2 regions of the Acetobacterium sp. UBA5834 genome follow, and region 2 is predicted to be linked to the other one. Evidence: riboswitches for the same ligand, from Rfam matches in the RefSeq annotation. Region 2 holds a riboswitch; the other holds the start of a gene.

Region 1 (3,420 bases), on a different contig from region 2:
ACCCCGTCCACTCCCGTGCCTGCTAAGCAATGAATATTGGTTTCGTTAAGCCCGCCGATGGCCACCACCGGAATCGATACTGCCTGACAGATCGCCGCAATCGTTTCAAAAGCCACCACCGTGGCATCGGTTTTGGTATCCGTGGCATAGATGGCCCCAACTCCGATATAGTCGGCACCATCGGCTTCGGCTTTTAATGCCAGCTCCACCGTATCCGCCGAAACACCGATGATTTTATCCCCGATCCGTTTTCGAAGCTCTCTGGCATCCATATCGTCCTGACCAACATGTACCCCATCGGCATCCACTGCCAGAGCCACCTCAACGGCATCATTAATAACAAAGGGAACTTTGTAGGCATCGGTCAGTTTTTTAATGGCCCGGGCTTCCCGGATAAAGTCCTCAATTTCCAGCTCTTTTTCCCGCAACTGAATAAAAGTAGCCCCACCTTTTAAGGTTTCTTCCACCTGCTCCACCAGGGTTTGATCACCCAGCCAACTGCGGTCAGTAACCGCATAAAGTAACATTGCCTGCTTATCGAGTTTCAATCTTGATTCCTCCTGCTAATGTTTGAGCATCCATTCGGCTCATGGCGTCAATCAGGTAGGTACGAAAGGATGCCGTTCCGGCCTGCTCAGCCGCAACCCTGGCAAAGGCCAGCTCGCCACACAGGCCCATGCAACTGACGGCAGCGGCGGTAGCCAGCAGCAGATCATCAGGATTGGCGCCACAATAACTGCCAATCACCGTGGTCAGCATACAGCCGGTGCCGGTAATCCGGGACATCATCGGGTGACCGTTGCGAATCACCAGGGCTTTCTGGCTGTCGGCGACAATGTCGATGGCGCCGGTGATGGCAATAACCGCCCCGGTTTTTTGGCTGAGGGCTTTGGCAAAAGCAACCATCCCGTCCAGATTATCTTCACTGATGGCATCACTGATATCAGCATCAACCCCCTTGGTGGTGCCGCTACCTGAATCGATGGTTTTGATTTCCGAGACATTGCCCCGGATCACGCTAAACTGTACTTCCTTTAACAACGTAAAGACGGTCTCCGTCCGCAGTGTCGAAGCACCAGCGCCGACCGGATCGAGAATTACCGGCCGACCGAGACGGTTGGCTTCTTTCCCAGCCTTAATCATTGATGCCACCGTCCGTTCGTTAAGGGTGCCGATATTAATGACCAGGGCATTGCAAATGGCAATAATTTCTTCCACCTCATTGATATCGTCAGCCATAATCGGGGCCCCACCACAGGCCAACACGATGTTGGCGCAGTCGTTCACGGTCACATAGTTGGTGATGGAATGAACCAGCGGCGGCTGATTCCTGACATTTTCCAGGATTTTTCTTAACATAAGCTTACCTCTTTCCACTAATAAAATTCTCTTTCCTGATCGTGACACTCCTGATTTAAACAAAAAAAACTGTACACGAATGCACAGCAGTTTGACATAAATTCCCTACGCCGGCATTATCCGTATCAGGTACATGGGTCGAAGCAGCGATTTACTTCCTCTCAGCCTAAATGCATAAGCTCCCCAACTCTTTAATTGTGATAAAGGTTATCATATCACTTGATTTTTGTCAACGGGGTTCCAGTCCGATTTGACAGTTTGAAGCAGCCATTGAATTCTTAATTTAACTTAAACTTAACCTCTTTCAAAGTTTGGCTAAAGGTTCAAGGCCTAAGATAAACACTAGAGATAAACATCTCCTCTTTTTCTTTTCATTCCTAATATAAAAAAACAGCACGGTCATTCGGACCGGCTGTTTTTTTTTGCAGTTTTTACTGTCTCAAATCATAAATTGCTCCGGTTGGACATTTTTCCAGACAAGTTGGATTACTGCATTTTTCCAGACAAATTTTCGGATTAACCACCGCCAGATTATTTTCAACTGTGATGGCATCGTACAGACAGCTTTTTGTGCACAGTCCACAGCCCAGACAATCCACCGAACACAGTTTGCGGGCAATTACGCCCTTGTCCCGGGAATTACAGAGCACCGCCACCGGAGCCCCGATGGCCGTCATATGAATAATCGCCTTGGGACAAACCGTGGCACACTTGCCACAACCGGTACACTTCTTTTCATCCACCAAGGGCAGATGATCCGTACCCATGGTCATCGCCCCAAAAGGACAACTATGCACACAGGTGCCAAAACCGACGCAGCCATATTCGCAGCCCTTGGGTCCGCCCTGAATCAGGCTGGCGGCAATGCAATCTTCCACCCCAGCATAATTGTATTTTTTGATGGCATGGGTAATGGTATTTTTACAGCGCACCTGGGCAATCTGCGGTTCAATTTCCGGCGCCGACTTTCCGGTTAATTCCGCCACCAAATCAGCCACTGGCTTTTTCCCGGGGATACATAAATTGGGGGTCACCTCCGGGTTTAACACCACGGCCTCGGCATAAGCCAGACAGCCAGCATAACCGCAGCTACCACACTGACCTTTGGGCAAAATGTCATCGACAATGTGAATCAGCGGATTCACCTCAATTGAGAATTTTTTGTCGGCAAATGCCAGAATCAGACCGAAAATCAATCCGATTGCAGACATTACAATGACAACTAATAGTGCTGTTTCCATCTCTGTCACTCCTCTACAATGTGATCATCCCGGAAAAACCGGTAAACGCCAGGGCCAGCATCCCCGCCAGAATAAAGGCAATGCCCAGTCCTTCCAGTGGTTTGGGGACATCGGCCAGCCGCAGTTTTTCTCTTAAGCTGGCCATTAAAATAATCGCCAGCGCAAAACCCAGGCCCGAACCCACCGCATATACTACACTTTTTAAGAACGAAAAACTGGATTCGGCGTTAAGCAGCGGCACCGCCAAAACAACGCAGTTGGTGGCAATCAGGAGAAGATAAATGCCCCACATATTATAAAGAGCTGGTGCCTGTTTTTTGATAACCATTTCCAGCAGCTGAACAAAGCTGGCAATCAGCAAGACAAATACCGCTGTTGTCATAAAGGTCAGGTTCAGTGGTACCAGCACAAAATTGTATACCACCCAGGCCAGCATTGAACTCAGCGTCATCACCGAAGTGACCGCCATCCCCATCCCAATCGACGCACTTAAGTTTTTTGAGACGCCAAAAAAGATACATAATCCCAGAAATTTTGTTAAGACAAAATTATTAACAATTACCGCACTAATAAATAAAGTAACGTATTCCATTATCGGTCACCCTTTTTTGTTTCTGCTTTCTCCATATATTCAGTCAGCATTTTAAAACCACCCACCAGATAACCAATTAAGATAAAACCACCAGCTGGTAAAATCATAATTAAGGCCGGATCATACCAATCACCAATCACCGGGATCCCAAAAATCGACCCGGCCCCCAACAGTTCCCGGATGCAGCCAATCAGCAGCAGCGCCAGGGTAAAACCGGCCCCCATTCCC
Region 2 (3,420 bases):
GTGACACTCTGATGGTATTCAAAGCCACCACTGGCAGGAACGCTGTTGCGGGGTTGTGCACCGGCTAAACCCTGAGCCCATCCGGCGGCAGCACTCAGCAGTGAACTCCGGGTGGAATAGGCACTTTGGATCGCCTGACTCATTTTCGGGTCTTCCAGAGTGGCTTTTTTGGGCACCACAAATCTGATTTTTTTCTTGGTCAGTGCCTCAATCATCCGTTTTAGCAGGGTCAGCTGTTGTTCTTCCTTACTGGTCAGGGAGGAGGTTTCCTCCTCTTCGGCTGGGGCCGCCGATAGTGGCGCCGGGTTGTTTAACTGCAGATTTTTAGCCGCTTCTGATATTTCAAGGGTATCCATTCCCTTTGCTGAAGAAATGGTTGTGGTTGTCGTTTTAGAGTTGCCCTGAGCATCCCAGCTACGCAAGGATTCGACCGTTTTGGTGGCTTCCATATAACTGCTTTGGCTGGCCATTGTAACGTTTGAACTTTCGATTTTCATAAATCCACCTCCATGTTTTTACGAAATGATTACGCCAGAAATAGACGCAATCCGCTAACATGGATATCGGCTGATTAAGAAAAAAGATAAGCTAAAATTGATCAAAAAACGAATAAAGTTGATTAATTCTCAGCGTGCAGGGACACGGTTTGACCATCCAGAATCATATTGGTGGTGCGCACGGCACACATTTTCCCACACATCGAACAGCTGTGTTTTTCTTCGGTGGGGGTGCTCTCATAATAGGCCTGGGCTTTTTCGCCATCGATGGCCAGCGCAAACATGGTTTCCCAGTCAATCTGGCGCCGGGCATCGGACATTTTATTATCCCAGTCCCGGGCCTGGGGAATGCCTTTGGCAATGTCGGCGGCATGAGCGGCAATCTTGGTTGCGATGATACCGTCCTTGACGTCATTGATATCGGGCAACCGTAAATGTTCGGCTGGCGTCACATAACAAAGAAAATCGGCGCCGTTGGCAGCAGCGATGGCACCGCCAATGGCGGCGGTAATATGATCATAGCCTGGAGCCACATCGGTGACCAGCGGACCGAGGACATAGAAGGGGGCATTGTGACACAGCCTTTTTTGAATAACCATATTGGCGGCAATCTCGTTGATGCCCATATGGCCCGGGCCTTCAACCATTACCTGAACGTCTTTAGCCCAGGCCCGTTTGGTCAGATGACCCAGTTCAATCAGTTCGCTGAGCTGGGAAGCATCAGAGCTGTCGTCAATACAGCCCGGGCGCAGGGCATCCCCCAAGCTGATGGTGACATCAAACTCCCGGAGGATTTCTAAAAACTCGTCGTAATATTCATAAAAGGGATTTTCGTTGCCGGTCATTTCCATCCAGGCAAAGATCAGTGAGCCACCCCGGGAGACAATATTGGTGCGTCGACCCGACCGCTTAAAGGCTTCCACCGCCCGCTTATTGATTCCGGCGTGGATGGTCATAAAGTCCACCCCTTCTTCGGCGTGGGCCCGAACCACCCGCATGAAATCCTGGGCGGTAATCGCCTGCAGATCTTTTTCCAGGTAGCCGATGGCATCATACATCGGAACCGTACCGATCATTGCCGGCGACAGTTCAAGCAGCTGCTTTCTAAAGGTATTTGTTTTTCCATAATTACTTAAATCCATAATCGCCTCGGCCCCAAATTTCAGGGATAGTTTGACCTTTTCCAGCTCCAGACTATAATCGTTGCAATCCCCGGAGACCCCCAGGTTGACATTGATTTTGGTTTTCAGACCAGTACCGATGCCTTCCGGCGAAAGCGAATGATGTCGGACATTGGCCGGGATGGCAACCTGACCACAGGCGACCAAAGCCATCAGTTTGGTCACATCGAGGCCTTCTTTTTGGGCCACGGTTTTCATTTCCGGGGTGATAAGCCCCTTTTTTGCCGCCTCCATTTGGGTTTGGTAATTTTTCACAAGCGTTTCCTTTCTGATTTAAAATCTGGGGTAATAAAAAAGTGCCTTCCACAATAGGAAAGCACCAAACGTACGTATTAGAAATTAAGCCAAAACGCCTTGCCTCCCTACGTTAGTATTAACTAACAGGTTCAAAGGGTCAGGTTTTAACCTTCTCAACAATAAGTCCCCCCGCAAAAAATATTTAATTGTCAGCATTATATCATGGAAAATGAAAATGTCAAGATGTAAGAGCCGATCGGGCTGTTTGCGAAATAAGTGCCCCCAGGGGGACTATACCAACAGCACGGCCATAAGTGCATTTTTATCGGGTGTCCCCAAAGGCCTGTTTATAGCCCGGGGATCAGGTCAAAAATTGCAGTGGTATTTACAAATAGGGACTGTCATTTTTGTTTGATTATTGTTATGATAAGGTTAAGATCGATTTTAAGGATAAAAGCGCCGGTATACGGATACAATCAGAAAATGGCAATGCTAACGTTTAATAATTGTCGGATGTGTCAGAAAGAAATCAATGAATAACGTGAGTGTTGATTTTGAACAAATTACTGTTGCCGATAAAATGAAAACGATTGACAAATAAAAATGGGTCATAGAAGAAGACCGAGATGGTGTCAGATGAAATTAAAATATAAAACAATTATAATCGCCCTTTGCAGTGCTGCAGTGCTTCTGGGGGTAACCTACGGAATTTTTTATTGGGTTTTTTACGGCTATGTTGATGATGCCCAGCAAAATCAGATGGATAAGGATTTTGAAATGGTTGAGGCGATTATTGACAACGAAAAAGAAAACTTTAATAGCATTTTGAAGGATTGGGCCTATTGGGATGATACCTATAATTTTATCAATGATCATAATCCGGATTATGTGACCGTCAATCTGAATGATGAGACCATGGAAAACCTGAGTTTAAACATGATGCTCTTTGTCAACCAAAGCGGTGTGGTGGTTGGCGCTGACGATTTTGACCTGACCGCAGAACAGACAGCGGCGTTGATCGAAAAAATAACCCAGAATAACTTTTATACCGGGCTGCCGACTGATGAAGCGGATGTCACAACGCGTCTGATGATGCTGGAGGGACAGCCTTATTTAATCGCCTCCGGGCGGGTTAACAATTCCAATCATAATGCGGTCAGTAATGGTAGTCTGGTGATGGTCAGAACAGTTGATGACGAAATGATAGCGTACATTGAATCCTTAACTGGCGTCAATGTGGAATTTAGAGAAGTAGGAGCAGCCGCCACCATTCTCGAAAACCAAATTATCAAGAGAGAATTCGATGGCAAGCCCTATCTTACTGCCAGTCGGCTCCTTCCGGATGGCAGTGGCGAAGAAAATCTTGTCATGACGATTTCCCGGATGGAAGAAAACTATAGCTTTGTCAAGCACCAATTTAATCTCTTTATGGTCAGTTTTATTGTCTTATTGTTACTGGTGCTGGGGATTGATTATTTAATCGTGAATCGCTATTTTCTTAAAAG

Evidence for each region. Region 2 has a riboswitch for thiamine pyrophosphate ahead of thiC (phosphomethylpyrimidine synthase ThiC). Riboswitches for the same ligand answer to the same signal wherever they lie in the genome.
Region 1: it holds a riboswitch for thiamine pyrophosphate, as region 2 does, so the genes downstream of both, thiM (hydroxyethylthiazole kinase) here and thiC (phosphomethylpyrimidine synthase ThiC) in region 2, are expected to answer to the same signal.

What each region holds. Positions count from the first base shown of each region.
Region 1 is NZ_DJGY01000037.1:30,423-33,842, reverse strand. Features, by position in the region: gene thiE (thiamine phosphate synthase) at 1-548, opposite strand, end outside; gene thiM (hydroxyethylthiazole kinase) at 535-1,359, opposite strand; TPP riboswitch at 1,445-1,555, opposite strand; gene rnfB (RnfABCDGE type electron transport complex subunit B) at 1,791-2,600, opposite strand; gene B3F51_RS08055 (electron transport complex protein RnfA) at 2,614-3,195, opposite strand; gene rsxE (electron transport complex subunit RsxE) at 3,192-3,420, opposite strand, start outside.
Region 2 is NZ_DJGY01000012.1:39,462-42,881, forward strand. Features, by position in the region: gene B3F51_RS02680 (hypothetical protein) at 1-497, opposite strand, end outside; gene thiC (phosphomethylpyrimidine synthase ThiC) at 620-1,912, opposite strand; TPP riboswitch at 2,020-2,116, opposite strand; gene B3F51_RS02690 (HD domain-containing phosphohydrolase) at 2,552-3,420, shown strand, end outside.